3 regions of the Bacillus stercoris genome follow, and region 3 is predicted to be linked to each of the others. Evidence: predicted binding sites of a transcription regulator. Region 3 holds the regulator's gene; each other region holds the start of a gene.

Region 1 (4,793 bases), 790 kb from region 3:
AAAGCCATGAAGGCGCAGAGCCCTTGATCGCCGCCGCCAGCTTCCACCCAAGGTTCATCGCATCCTGAAGGCCGACATTCAATCCTTGCCCGCCCGCTGGAAAATGAATATGTGCGGCATCACCTGCTAGAAAGATTCTGCCGTTACGATACCGTTTCGCTTGGCGCGCGGCGTTCCCGAACCGCGACATCCACGAAGGGTCGGTTAAACCGAAGTCAGTCCCGCAAATTCGCAGAAGGTCAGCTTTCAGCTCTTCCTCAGTCACCGGCACATCTTTCGGCGTTTGTGTGCGATAAGGGCTGACGACAACTACACGGTATTGGCCTGGTGATAACGGAACAATCATAACACCGCCCTCATTTGTGCAAAGGGACAGTACTCCTGACGGCGGCGGAGAATGGAGCACCACATCTCCAAGCGCAGCGGTGACAGTACTGTCTGTTCCCGGAAACTCAATTCCAGCCTGTTTCCGGACGGTACTTCCACCGCCATCGGCACCAACGGCAAACTTACTTGTGATCGTCCGTACACTGCCGTCCCGATCCTTAAAAATCGTTTGCACCGCTTCCCCATTTTGCGTAACCGCGAGCGCCTCTGCCCCCCGAAACACCTCTGCACCCAGACGTCGTACATGATCTTCAAGCAGCTTTTCTGTTTTGGACTGCGGGAGCAAAAGCGTGTAAGGGCAACTCGTATCCAAGCCTGAAAAATCCAGACGGGTATCCAGCATTGAAAAATGTCCGGAAGGTATCTTGCTTCCCTTGGATACGAACCGCTCTAAAATCCCTCTCATCTCAAGGAGCTCCAGCGTTCGGGGATGCAGCGTCAACGCTTTGGAATGTGGAACAGGTTTTTCAAGCCGTTCAATCACACATGTTTTCACCCCGGCCATCGCAAGCTCAGAAGCCAGCATAAATCCGACCGGCCCTCCACCTATAATCACTGCTTCATATTTCATCATCATTCACCACTCCTTTTGTTTCATAAAAAACGAACAAAACCCAATAAAAATGGACCTCCAATCAAAAAGTATACGAATATTGTTACATACGTAACAATATTGATTATAGCTCGTTACAAATTTTTCTTCAACACATTTTTCCAAACGGCATACAAAAAGACGCCTCTTCAATTAGCGTCTTTTTATTCGGCATCAGAAATCACACCGACAATATTTTTTTCTCTTATCGGACCAAAATGCCGACTGTCGAAGCTGTATATGCGATTATCTCCAACGACAAAATATTTTCCTTTCGGCACCTTGCTTGTTCCCGTCACATCTTTCAAAGAAAAATCACCTGTTACATGGCTTCCGGCAGAAACGGATTTTAAATGCTTCAAAAATGGCTCAGCAACCTGCTTTCCGTTCACATACAGCTGATCATCCTGATATTTGATCGTTTCACCGGGCAAGCCGATCACCCGTTTAATCAGCACTTTATGATCAGGGCCTTTAAAAAGAACGATGTCAAAACGATGGATGGTTTTAAATCGATGTGAAAATTTATTGACCAACAATTCGTTCCCTTCCTGAAACGTCGGGTTCATACTGACACCTTCTACCTTGTAATCAATAAAGACGGCATTTTTAACCTGAATGGCGAGAACGACGGACACTACACCGGCAAGAAACAAAAACCGTTTTTTCATGTTACTGTCTCCCTCCATCATGCTCACGCTGACTGGCTCTTACATGCAGATGCCGCTCCACCTTTTTGCCGACATACCATAAGACAGTGATCACCAATACGGCGATGACCGTTCGAATCGGCTGTGTAATCAGCGCGTGCAGATCATATCCGATGAAGCTGATCATAAAAATCATGACAAGCTTCCCTGAGGCTGCCGCCAAAATAAACGGCCGCGTTCCGATCCTTGACAAACCGGCAACAACATTCACCGCGGCTGACGGTGTAAATGGAAAACAAAGCAGAAGAAACATGGGGCCGAAGCCGTGTCTTTCCACCCATAACATCAGCTTTCTGACAGACGGATGACTGCGGATAAATCCAAGCAATTTTCTCTGTCCGTATTGACGGACGATCAAAAATACGAGAATGGAACCAGCAGTTGACCCTGCCCAGGACAGGATGAATCCTTCCCATAAGCCAAACGAGTTCGTATTCGCCACCACAAACACGATCAGCGGCAAAAATGGGAGAAACGCTTCAATTAAAGGCAGCAGCACAGCTATGAGCGGACCGAAAGCCCTATAGCTTTGAAATAATTCAGTTAAATGTTCTTGTGTCAAATAGGATAAAAAATGCTCCAACATTTATACTCCTTACCGGGTTTGTCTATCCTTATTCTACACATTATCAGCAGAAAACTAAAAAGTTTTGGTGTTTTTTTCTGTCTTGAAACATTTCACCAGCCGATATAGAATACAAATAGAACAAATGTTCCCTTTAGAAGGAAGGAGTCAACATGCCGAATCTGCAAGAGGAAATATACGATTTAATTGAACGTGCTCTCTTTTTGCCCATGGCCATTACGATTTTTAACCGTGATCTCGCCGCAATTGAAGAAAGCACATTAAAATTGAAGCATCCTTATAAACAGCTTATCAGCGAATCATTAAAAATAGCACAAAAGGATTTGATAGAGGTCAGAAAAGAACTGAGGAAAAGGAAAATTGCGATCCGCGAGATGGAACGCGATGAGGCGTTTACGCTCTATGTATTTGTCATGGATGGTTATGAAGAAAAGCACCGCTATTTTAATCCCCGAATCCGTGAGCAGGTCAGCGAATTATTAACATGCTATCTATTTGCCCCGGACAGGACCTGAGCCTTTTGAATCATATTGTCCGTTCCCTCTTCGGGGCGGTCCCGATCATAAATTTCAGACAATTCACACTATACAAACAAAATAAATTTATTTATAATTCGAACCACAGCCTCTCACCCCGAAATATGACATGTACTGCCATATCGACGACACCATTTTCAGTACGGCCGGGCTTGTACACCCCCAATCCTAATGAGAAGGAGGATTTTATGAAACTGATTCACGTTCTCGCCGCGTTGCCCTTTATCGGAATCTTACTCGGCATCCCTTTTGCAAATAAAGTGACCCCCTATGTGTTCGGCATGCCGTTTATCCTTGCCTATATTGTGATGTGGGCTCTTTTGACCTCTGCGCTGATGGCAATTGTGTATGTCCTCGACAAGGAAAATAAAAAGGAGGAAGCAGAATGAACGCAGCTCTCATCATCATTTTTGGCGTCCTGCTCTTGAGTATTTTTCTCGGTATACGCGCCCAAAAAGGAAAAGACATGAACCTGGAGCAGTGGACGGTCGGAGGACGCGGCTTCGGAACTGTGTTCGTCTTCCTTTTGATGGCAGGCGAAATTTACACTACTTTTACGTTTCTCGGCGGCAGCGGCTGGGCCTACGGAAAGGGCGGTCCAGCCTTTTATATCATCGCCTACGGATGCCTAGCCTACATCCTTTCTTACTGGCTTCTTCCGGCAGTTTGGACGTACGCGAAACAGCATAAACTAATGTCGCAGTCTGATTTTTTCACAAAAAAATACAACAGTCCGCTGCTTGGCATTCTCGTTTCACTGGTCGGCATTGCCGCACTCATTCCCTATCTTGTACTGCAGCTGAAAGGCCTCGGGCTGATTGTATCGGAAACCTCGTACGGCAAAATCACCCCGACCGCCGCCATCTGGATCGGTGCCATTTCCATTACGGTTTATGTTATGGTTTCCGGCATTCACGGGTCAGCCTGGATATCGGTTGTGAAGGACATCATGATTCTGGTTGTCGTTCTGTTTTTAGGTGTGTATTTGCCAATTCATTACTACGGCGGATTTCAAGACATGTTTCAGCAGATTGAAACGGCAAAGCCTGGCTTTCTTACACTGCCCGAAACAGGACAAAGTACGGCGTGGTTCAGTTCAACCGTACTCTTGACAGCGCTTGGGTTTTACATGTGGCCTCACACGTTTTCCGCTTCGTATTCAGCTGAAAACCCAAAAGTCTTTCGCAAAAACGCCATCATCATGCCTTTGTACCAGCTGGTCCTGCTCTTCGTCCTTTTCGTTGGCTTCGCGGCTATCCTGCAAGTTCCAGATCTGAAAGGCGCAGACGGGGATTTATCGCTTTTGAGACTGTCCCTGCAAGCATTTGACCCATGGTTTGTCGGAATTATCGGTGCTGCCGGACTGCTGACAGCACTTGTGCCAGGCTCTATGATCTTAATGTCCGCCTCCACGCTGTTTGCAAAAAATGTGTACAAGGTAATCGCACCCCGCACGACAGAACAGCAAGTATCGGCGCTTGCTAAGTTTTTAGTGCCGGTGATCGCGCTGATTTCGGTGTATTTTACCTTCAAAGGCGGGAATACCATCGTTACGCTGCTTTTGATGGGCTACAGCCTTGTCACACAGCTATTCCCCGCCCTTTTGTTCAGCCTGTTCAAGCATAATATGGTGACAAAGCAGGGAGCCTTCGCCGGCATTATTGCAGGTGTTGGAGCAGTTACTTATATTACAATGACGGAAACGACGATCGGCACTTTATTTCCGGCGCTGCCGCAAGCCGCAAAAGACTTGAATGTCGGCATCGTCGCCCTGCTTTTGAATATCACGGTCATGACGGCAGTCAGCCTTATGACAAGGAAGGCGAAAAGCGCTGCGGCCGATCAGGCGGCTTAAGCAATAGAAAAAGCAATCTGGACACCAGATTGCTTTTTCTTGTTTACCGTTCACAGGCGATAAGATCTTTATCGCGGTCTTTCTTTTTATTGGCATCATAAAGGTCCTTAGAGACGTAAGGCTTGTA
Region 2 (4,793 bases), 150 kb from region 3:
CGAGTGAAAGAATGTTTTTTGCTTTCTTATCCGCCTCTTCTTTCGCACGGTTTTCAGTTTCTTTTGTCATGATGGCGATGTCATGTGAAAGCTCGTTTTCAACCCGCTCAAGAATGATTTGCTTTGCTTCATCACGAGTCAGACTCGAAATTCGTTCCAACTCTGACTGCTGCATACGAATCATCTCATCCACTTTGCTTTCCATCTCTTCAATATGTTGTTGTCGTTCATTCAGAGAATGATCTTTCTTCTCCAACATCGCTTCCCGTTTATCAATTCCCTCATGTTTGCGATCAAGGTTTTCCTCCTTTTGGAGTAAACGGTTTTCTTGTTTTTGAAGCTCATTTCGTCTTTCACGAACTTCCTGTTCAGCATCTATTCGAAGTTTGTGGATTTCATCCTTTGCTTCAAGCAGAGCTTCTTTTTTCAGTGCTTCAGCATCACGCTTTGCATCTTCAAGAATTTGCTCGGCTGCACCGCGTGCGCCCGCAATTTTCGCTTCGGCAATGGTTTTACGAACAAAGTAGCCAACAACTAAACCGAGTAGAATCAGCAAAATGGAGATGAGAACCATCATAATTGGGGTCATACTTTCACCTCCTCTTGCTATGAACTTGGTTGTTGCTTAAATAAGTGTCGGCATGTACATTGTCTAGTTTTCTCAACATACAGAACCTTCACAGGGAATGAGTATGTTCATCGCCCTTGTCAAGTTTAAATGGTTTAACAATCATGTTAAAAAAACAAATGTTACAACTTCATTGTAAATGTGTCGGAAATACTTGTCAAGCTTGCCATCTTAACGTTTGCAGACCCGACGTCTTTTCCCGTGCCGAATGCAATTTATCCAAAAGAAGATCACGGATCATTCTTGATTCAGAAGCTGATATATTTTATTGTTTACTTGGCCCAATTTAGCGTTATTTTGAATGTTAGAGAACAAAATAACAATGGTTTGCCCAGATTTACTAAAGCTGTTCAAGATATTGAAGCCCGGCATAACGCCATGGTTTGAATAGCTTCCGGGAGCAACATAAAATCCCATGCCGTATGTGGAGTTGCTCCCTGGCGTAAACATCTTTTCATAGCTTTTTTGTGAATACAGTTTTCCATCTATCAGCGCTTGGTCAAATTTGTACATATCTATAGCGCTCATATAAATATCGCCCGCTCCATACAGCTGAGATAGATCAGGTATATACGGTGTAACCGTTTTGCTGCCCTTCATCTTATACCCGACGGCAGGATAAGGTTCTTTTTCATATGTTTTGTAAAAGCCTGCATGCGTCATTCCCGCCGGTTTAAAAATATGATTCTTTATGTACTGTTCATACGGCTCACCGCTTACTTCAGCAATGATATAAGCGAGAACAGAATAGTTGGAATCCTTGTAGTCCCATACGCCAGGCTGACGTTTGATTCCCTGAAGTTCTATGTCTTTTATTAAATCGTCCGGGGTAATGGCGCCGTTTCCTTCAATATGTCCGTTTATCCCCGATGTATGTGTAAGCAGATTCTTCAAAGTAATCGTTTGTCCGTTAGGAAAATGAGGTAAATACGTGCTTACCGGATCACTTGTCTGAAGTTTCCCCTTTTCCTCAAGCTGCAAAATAGCGGTTGCAATCAGCGCTTTTTGTGACGAACCGACGTAAAAAGACGTCAATGGATTATTTTGAATGTGATGTTCACGGTCTGCATAGCCAAAACCTTTATTTGTTACGATTTCTCCATTTCTGACAATCATAGCGGTTCCGCTGAAACCGATCTCTTTTAAATAATTGCTGATGTTTTGATTTCGGTCTACTGTTTTGATTTGTTCCTCTGATTTTTTGGCAGTTTTCTTTTTAACCTCTTTTTTCTGATCGGTATTTGAAACCGCTGCAGTTTCTTGAGATGGCTCGTTTTCTTCACTATTTCGATGAAGCGCATTCCAAATCGTAATGCAAACCATCACTGCTAAAAGACCAAGCAAAAGTTTTCCTCTTTTATTTAGTTTTCTCCGTCTGCGTTTCGCAGTTCTTCTGCGGGTTGGGCTCGTCATTCATTTTTTCCTCCCGAAATAAATTCCATTTTGCACACGTTTTGTTAGACGAATAAAGCCCTAAAAAAGTTGTCAAGAAAAGCAATATTTTTATCATTTTTTTGCAAAATACAAAAAAGCTGAGTTTTTCACTCAGCCTTTTGTATCATTTGAAATTTATTTTATTTTTATTCTTCAAATTCGAGTTCTTCTTGTGTCTCTTCAGCTTGCTGCTGCACTACTCCGTTATTATCCAAGCCGTAATGTTCGCGAATCTGCTCCTGGATCATCAGCATGATATCTTTATTTTCTTTCAGGAATTGTTTTGCATTTTCACGGCCTTGGCCAAGACGCTCTTCTTCATAAGAGTACCATGAACCGCTTTTTTGCACGATATCAAGTTCAGTTCCTAGATCAATGATTTCTCCTTCTTTTGAAATGCCTTCTCCGTACATAATGTCAACCTCGGCTGTACGGAACGGCGGAGCCACCTTGTTTTTCACGACTTTGATTTTCGTTTTGTTCCCCATTACGTCATTGCCTTGTTTCAGCTGTTCAGCACGGCGCACTTCAAGACGCACGGAAGAATAGAATTTCAGTGCACGGCCGCCAGGAGTTGTTTCCGGGTTCCCGAACATAACGCCGACTTTTTCACGAATTTGGTTAATGAAAATCGCGATTGTCTTCGATTTGTTAATGGCCCCTGAAAGCTTACGAAGCGCTTGAGACATTAAGCGTGCTTGTAGACCGACATGCGAATCTCCCATGTCGCCTTCAATTTCCGCTTTTGGAACGAGAGCAGCTACAGAGTCGACAACAACAATGTCAACTGCCCCGCTTCGAACCAATGCTTCCGCAATTTCAAGCGCCTGCTCGCCTGTGTCAGGCTGAGACAGTAAAAGCTCTTCGATGTTAACACCAAGCTTTTGCGCGTATACCGGATCTAACGCATGCTCCGCATCGATAAACGCGGCTTGTCCGCCTTGCTGCTGTACTTCAGCAATTGCATGAAGCGCCACAGTTGTTTTACCTGAGCTTTCAGGACCGTATACTTCAATAATCCGTCCGCGCGGATATCCGCCAATTCCCAATGCCGTATCAAGAGCGAGGGAGCCGCTTGGGACAGTAGAAATTCTTGTATCTGTCTTTTCTCCCAGTTTCATAATGGAACCTTTGCCGAACTGTTTTTCTATTTGTTTAAGAGCCATATCTAAGGCTGCCTGACGATCACTCATTCTATTTTTTCCTCCTTTATGTTACCACTACATATACTATACCCTGTTTGAAGGGTTTTGCCAAGAAAAAAGCGAACGCATATTCGGATTTTTTCTTGGCGTGATTCCTATCAAAATATCATAATGTATCAGAGAAATCATGTTTTCTTAGGAGGATAATGTGCTGATAATATTATTTTTGTTCTAAAAGCTTTAAGATTAAATGGCAGCCATATTTGGCGCCGCGTTTTCTGATTCCCGTTCTGGAGCCCGCAAAGTGAAACTCATGAACCTCTTCTTTCCCATTTGCGGAAATACCGATAAACACATGTCCAGGCTCATGCCCTTCTTGAGCATCAGGTCCTGCTACACCAGTAAAGCTAATGCCGATATCGCTGCCAGTGAGTTTTTGAACACCCTTAGCCAGTTCGGCTGCGCATTCCTTGCTGACCGCTCCAAAACGATCTAATGTGTCCTTCTTCACACCAAGCACATTCTGCTTCACGTCGTTTGTATAGCAAACAACACCGCCGGCAAATAATGTTGAAGCACCGCTAAGATCCGTCAGCCATTCAGAAAAAAGCCCGCCGGTAAAGCTTTCTGCCGCAGAAATTGTAATGCCTTTTTCCTTACATGCTTTAGATAGCTCTTTTACAAGAGAAGTATCATCGTACCCATAGAAAAATTCACCGACACGCTCTAAGATAACGGCCTCTGTTTCTTTTAGCAGACGTTCTGTTTCCTTTTCATCGGCGTGTTTGGCTGTCAGACGCAGCGTCACCTCTCCATCAGCAGCCAAAGGAGCGATTGTCGGGTTGGTTTGTGCATCAATAATGTCTTCCAAATCGGCTTCAAGCTGAGATTCGCCGATACCGAAAAAGCGAAGAACGGTGGACACGATTTTTTCATTTGAACCCATCTTTTTGAGCAGAAGAGGCTTTGCCTCGTTTTCAAACATTGGACGCAATTCGCTCGGCGGCCCAGGAAGAAGCATATAGAAGCGCGATTCATGCTCTATGAGCATTCCCGGGGCCATTCCAAAGTGATTCGCCAGCACGTCAGATCCTTCGATCACAAGCGCCTGTTTTCGGTTATTAGGTGACATCGTGCGTTTTGTTCGCTTGAAATAGTCCTCAATGGATTGGAATGCCTCATCATTTAACACAAGCGGACGCCCCAGCGTATTTGCAATCGTTTCTTTCGTCAGGTCATCCTTTGTGGGTCCAAGACCTCCTGAAAAAATAATGAAATCAGAGCGTTCTTCAGCAATGCGGATGACCTGCTTCAGCCGCTCCGGATTGTCTCCGACCGCTGTATGATAAAATACGTTGACCCCGATTTCAGCGAGCTGTTTGCTGATAAATTGAGCATTTGTATTGGCGATTTGGCCAAGCAGCAGCTCTGAACCGACTGCAATTATTTCTGCTTTTTTTGGAAATTCCATGACGAAGTCCTTCTTTCTTAGTTAGATGTTTTTAACGCTTCCCAGTTTTTAGAGAAATATTCCCAGCCTGAGACGACAGTAAAGAAGACGGCTACCCACAGCGCCAAGTCAGCAA
Region 3 (4,793 bases):
ATACAGACCATCCGCATGCGGGCGTTAGTCCGAATAATATTGCAAATAAGTCAAAAACAGGTTTAAGTATCCAGATAGAAATGAGCACAGGCTTTAGAAAGTCTTTGTTCGGCATCTTTTCTTTAAAAAGCAGAGCTGTTACTCAAAATGAGAGGTTTTACGATTTTACAGAAGAGATGTCCCGTTTTCTCAAAAATAGCTACTGAAAAATAGGAGGCAATTAGACAGCCTCCTATTCCTTATGCTTCTCATTCGTTTCGGGAAACAGCTCGTCCGCGGTTTCCGTTTGATACTGCAACGTGTTATCTCTGGCTGACAGTTCATTTCGGAAATTTTCATCAAGCACATTTTTCAGTAAATACCGATGAAAAAAGTATTCAAATACAGTAAGACAGGCAGCGGACAGAAGAGCAGCTCCAAATGGTGAAAAATCGTTTCTTGTTTGGGTTAAAACAAAGACCCAAAGAATCACGAAAGAAAGACCAAAGTCAGCAAGTGAAGCTGTAATATTGTTTGTTCTCGGTAAGACGAGCATGTCGCCAGATAGATAGGAAACAAAACCCAAGAAAAGTGCAATAAACATCACGCTCAAAAAGGATGCGTGATAGACTCTGTCCAAAATCACATATAAAAGGGCGAGAGTGAAAGCAATCTTTGAAGCAAGCGCAATGATATGTTTCATTTGACCACCTAAATTGTTATTTTTTGAAGAAAATTCTTGGGAGAAACAAGTGATAAACACGGCAATTCGATCTCAGTCATAATGGTCATGACGATTACAGTGATTATTTTAAACAATCCGTTTTTGTTTACACTGGTATTTTTTTCAGCTGTATGAAACTTTCTTATGAAAAAGGTCGTATATGTAGATGATCAGCTTTCAAGGGAGAATGGTTTATGGAGATAAAAGGAATCAATCACTTGCTATTTTCAGTTTCGCATTTGGATACATCGATTGATTTTTATCAAAAAGTGTTTGGCGCAAAGCTTCTGGTAAAAGGGAGAACAACTGCATATTTTGATATGAACGGCATCTGGCTTGCGCTTAATGAAGAAGCAGACATCCCCAGAAATGAAATTAAGTCTTCTTATACTCATATTGCTTTTACGATTGAGGATCATGAATTCGAGGAAGTATCAGCGAAATTAAAAAGACTTCATGTCAATATTCTGCCTGGCAGAGAACGAGATGAACGCGATCGAAAATCAATTTATTTTACCGATCCTGACGGCCACAAATTTGAATTTCATACCGGAACCCTTCAAGACAGGCTTCGATATTACAAACAAGAAAAAACACATATGTCCTTTTATGGTGATACGGCCTTTTGATATCACACACCATATATGGTTAAAAGAAGGGGGATTGGTGAGGCTAAATGTTCCGGGGAAGTTTCTATTGATTCATTCATCTGAACATTCAGAACTGCATAAGTGTCTGGGTGAAGGGAGTATTGGTATGCATATTTACTTATTGTATATAGCTCACTACGATTTAGAGAAGTGAGCGGTTTTTAACAGAAAAATGAACTAAATAAACTATGTGCTAAATTTTCATTATATTCAATCGCCTCGCCCCTTAATAAATATGAAACCATATCCTTTCACGATCCAAAGAATGAAACATTTTTAAGAAGGTAGCGTCTAATATTATAAACATGCATGTGTTGATTAAAAGTTTCCTGAAGGAAAGAAAATTTCTTGACTTCAACAATCTTTTAGTGGATAATTTTGGTGTAAACATGATGTTCTTTTTCCTCCTATTCAGGCTCGCACCCAAAAGTCAGGGCGAGCCTGCTTTTTTTGAACAACAAACCCCCTCTCCGTAAAGGAAGAGGGGGTTATTTCATGCGTCTGATAGATCAATAGATTAATGGACCGTTCTGAACACGCCAATTACTTTCCCTAGAATGCTGACATTCTGCAAAATGATGGGTTCCATCGTTGGGTTCTCAGGCTGCAAGCGAATGTGAGTATCCTCTTTATAGAAACGTTTTACCGTAGCTTCATCATCTTCTGTCATCGCAACTACAATTTCCCCATTGTTCGCTGTGTTTTGCTGTTTAACGATGACATAGTCCTTATCGAGAATACCAGCGTCTATCATGCTGTCTCCCATAATCTCCAGCATAAATACGTGTTCGTCTGGAGGAACCATGCGGTCAGGAAGCGGAAAATATTCTTCAATATTTTCAACTGCTGTAATGGGAGATCCCGCTGTGACTTTCCCAATGACAGGTACATTAACAACCTGGCTTTGCGGAATGTCTACTTCTTCATCAAGAATTTCTATTGCTCTTGGTTTTGTCGGATCCCGTCTGATCAGCCCTTTTGTTTCCAATCGGGCCAAATGGCCGTGGACAGTAGAGCTGGACGCAAGCCCGACAGCCTCTCCGATCTCTCTCACGGAAGGCGGATATCCTTTTGATTTAACCTCTGCTTTAATAAAACGGAGGATATCAAGTTGCCTTTTTGATAGCTTCGTCATTTTTCGCACCTCAAAACGTCGATTTTAAGAAGATTATAGCATGATTTTCCTTACAGTACAAACATAGGTTCGAAAAAAACAATTGACAGAAACGTTTGTTCGTATATACTGAAATTATAAAAATGCGAACAAACATTCCTGTCGGGGGTATGATCATGAGTAAAGAATCTATTATTTTTGTCGGTCTGTTCACAGTGATTTTGAGCGCGGTTATCCTGATGCTGTCATATACAAGCAGCGGCCAGGAGCTTAATCAGTATGTTAAAATAGAAGTCCAGCAAGGGGACACACTCTGGTCAATTGCTGATCAGGTAGCTGATACAAAAAAGATAAATAAAAATGATTTTATTGAATGGGTAGCTGATAAAAATCATCTTCAGACGTCTGATATCCAGCCGGGTGATGAATTAGTGATCCCATTGAAAAAGAAGCATCAAGATGCATATGAATTGGCAACTGTAAGATAGAGAGGACAGATAGAAAAAATGAAAGCACTCATTTATGCCCGCGTAAGCACAAATAAAGAACAACAGGAAACGTCATTAAAGCGGCAGGAGGAAGAGCTTGCGGCCATTGCAGCTGAGAACGGCATGGAAGTTGTCAAAGTGATTTCTGAAAAAGCCAGCGGATATGAAATGGATCGGGATGGTGTATTTGAGCTGCTTGATGAGATTAAGAACGCTGAAATCGATGTCATTTTGGTTCAGGATGAGACAAGGCTCGGAAGGGGAAACGCAAAAATCGCACTGCTTCATTGCATTTACAGAGAAGGTGTGAAAGTCTATACAACTGCACACAGAGGTGAATTGGAGTTATCGGAGGCTGACTCAATGGTGCTGGAAATCGTCAGCATTGTCGAAGAGTATCAACGTAAAATTCACAACATGAAAATCAAACGGGGAATGAAGCGTGCGGTAAAAAACGGTTTTAAACCGCAAAAAAACTTAAAAAACCAACACGAGAACAGCGGAAAAGATAGAATAGAGGTGCCAATCTCTGAGATCGTCCGCCTGAGAGCGAATAAACTGACGTTTGCTGAAATCGCGGCTACCTTAAGAGGGTTTGGTTATGATGTCTCTAAAGCAACCGTTCACCGGCGTTTTCAGGAATACATAGAGAATGAAGAGACAGCGGAGTGAATCAGTTGTAAAACTTTTTTTGATCTAGTACTATATAGACAAAATGCAATAAATAAAGGAGTTTAACATGATTTCAAACGCGAAAATTGCCAGAATTAATGAGCTTGCTGCTAAAGCAAAAGCTGGCGTTATTACAGAAGATGAAAAAGCCGAACAGCAAAAGCTCCGTCAAGAGTACTTGAAAGGTTTTCGTTCTTCTATGAAGAACACCTTGAAAAGTGTCAAAATCATTGATCCAGAAGGCAATGATGTAACACCAGAAAAGCTAAAAAGAGAACAAAGAAATAACAAACTTCACTAATATAAGAGGAATACGGCAATATCGTATTCCTCTTTTGCATATACTATAATCAAAACTCTTATGTGACAAAATTCAACAAGTTTCTCTCAAATTTAAGCTGAAACAGTTGAGAAAAAGTCGTCAGACATTTATGATGTAAGGGTACAACACATAAGGAAGGGGATTTTTATGGATACAATTGAAAAGAAATCAGTTGCTACCATTCGCACACTGTCAATAGACGCTATTGAAAAAGCAAATTCTGGTCACCCAGGGATGCCGATGGGGGCTGCTCCGATGGCATACACGCTGTGGACAAAATTTATGAACGTAAGTCCGGCAAACCCTGGCTGGTTTAACCGTGACCGTTTTGTTTTATCTGCTGGACATGGGTCAGCACTTTTATACAGCATGCTTCATTTAAGCGGGTTTGATCTTAGTATTGAAGATCTTAAGGGATTCCGCCAGTGGGGCAGCAAAACACCTGGACATCCGGAATTCGGACATACTGCCGGTGTGGATGCGACAACAGGTCCGCTTGGCCAAGGAATTGCCATGGCAGTCGGTATGGCAATCGCTGAACGCCATTTAGCGGAAACTTACAACCGTGATTCATTTAACGTAGTCGATCATTATACATACAGTATTTGCGGTGATGGTGATTTAATGGAGGGGATTTCTTCTGAAGCCGCTTCACTCGCAGGACATCTTCAGCTTGGCCGTCTAATCGTACTATACGATTCTAATGATATCTCTCTCGATGGAGATCTGAACCGTTCATTCTCTGAAAACGTAAAACAGCGTTTTGAAGCAATGAATTGGGAAGTTCTTTATGTTGAGGATGGAAACAATATTGAAGAATTAACAGCGGCTATCGAAAAAGCAC

The links. The regulator LexA, encoded in region 3, represses DNA repair genes until DNA is damaged. The targets are predictions, from matches to a motif close to CGAACATATGTTCG.
Region 1: QA442_RS16810 (YhjD family protein) is a predicted target of LexA. The motif match lies at 2,393-2,406, and genes of this name have one in related genera.
Region 2: recA (recombinase RecA) is a predicted target of LexA. The motif match lies at 3,328-3,341, and genes of this name have one in related genera.

Annotation. Positions count from the first base shown of each region.
Region 1 is NZ_CP121861.1:3,217,360-3,222,152, forward strand. It holds gene QA442_RS16795 (monooxygenase) at 1-964, opposite strand, end outside; gene lepB (signal peptidase I) at 1,144-1,650, opposite strand; gene QA442_RS16805 (TVP38/TMEM64 family protein) at 1,652-2,275, opposite strand; gene QA442_RS16810 (YhjD family protein) at 2,428-2,790, shown strand; gene QA442_RS16815 (DUF3311 domain-containing protein) at 3,000-3,200, shown strand; gene QA442_RS16820 (sodium:solute symporter family protein) at 3,197-4,666, shown strand; gene QA442_RS16825 (excalibur calcium-binding domain-containing protein) at 4,710-4,793, opposite strand, start outside.
Region 2 is NZ_CP121861.1:2,577,700-2,582,492, forward strand. It holds gene rny (ribonuclease Y) at 1-589, opposite strand, end outside; gene QA442_RS13420 (serine hydrolase domain-containing protein) at 866-2,041, opposite strand; gene recA (recombinase RecA) at 2,209-3,255, opposite strand; gene QA442_RS13430 (competence/damage-inducible protein A) at 3,428-4,678, opposite strand; gene pgsA (CDP-diacylglycerol--glycerol-3-phosphate 3-phosphatidyltransferase) at 4,696-4,793, opposite strand, start outside.
Region 3 is NZ_CP121861.1:2,426,694-2,431,486, reverse strand. It holds gene pghL (gamma-polyglutamate hydrolase PghL) at 1-206, shown strand, start outside; gene QA442_RS12945 (YndM family protein) at 233-682, opposite strand; gene fosM (FosM family fosfomycin resistance protein) at 898-1,332, shown strand; gene lexA (transcriptional repressor LexA) at 1,871-2,488, opposite strand; gene yneA (cell division suppressor protein YneA) at 2,638-2,955, shown strand; gene QA442_RS12925 (YneB family resolvase-like protein) at 2,974-3,627, shown strand; gene QA442_RS12920 (DUF896 domain-containing protein) at 3,695-3,928, shown strand; gene tkt (transketolase) at 4,097-4,793, shown strand, end outside.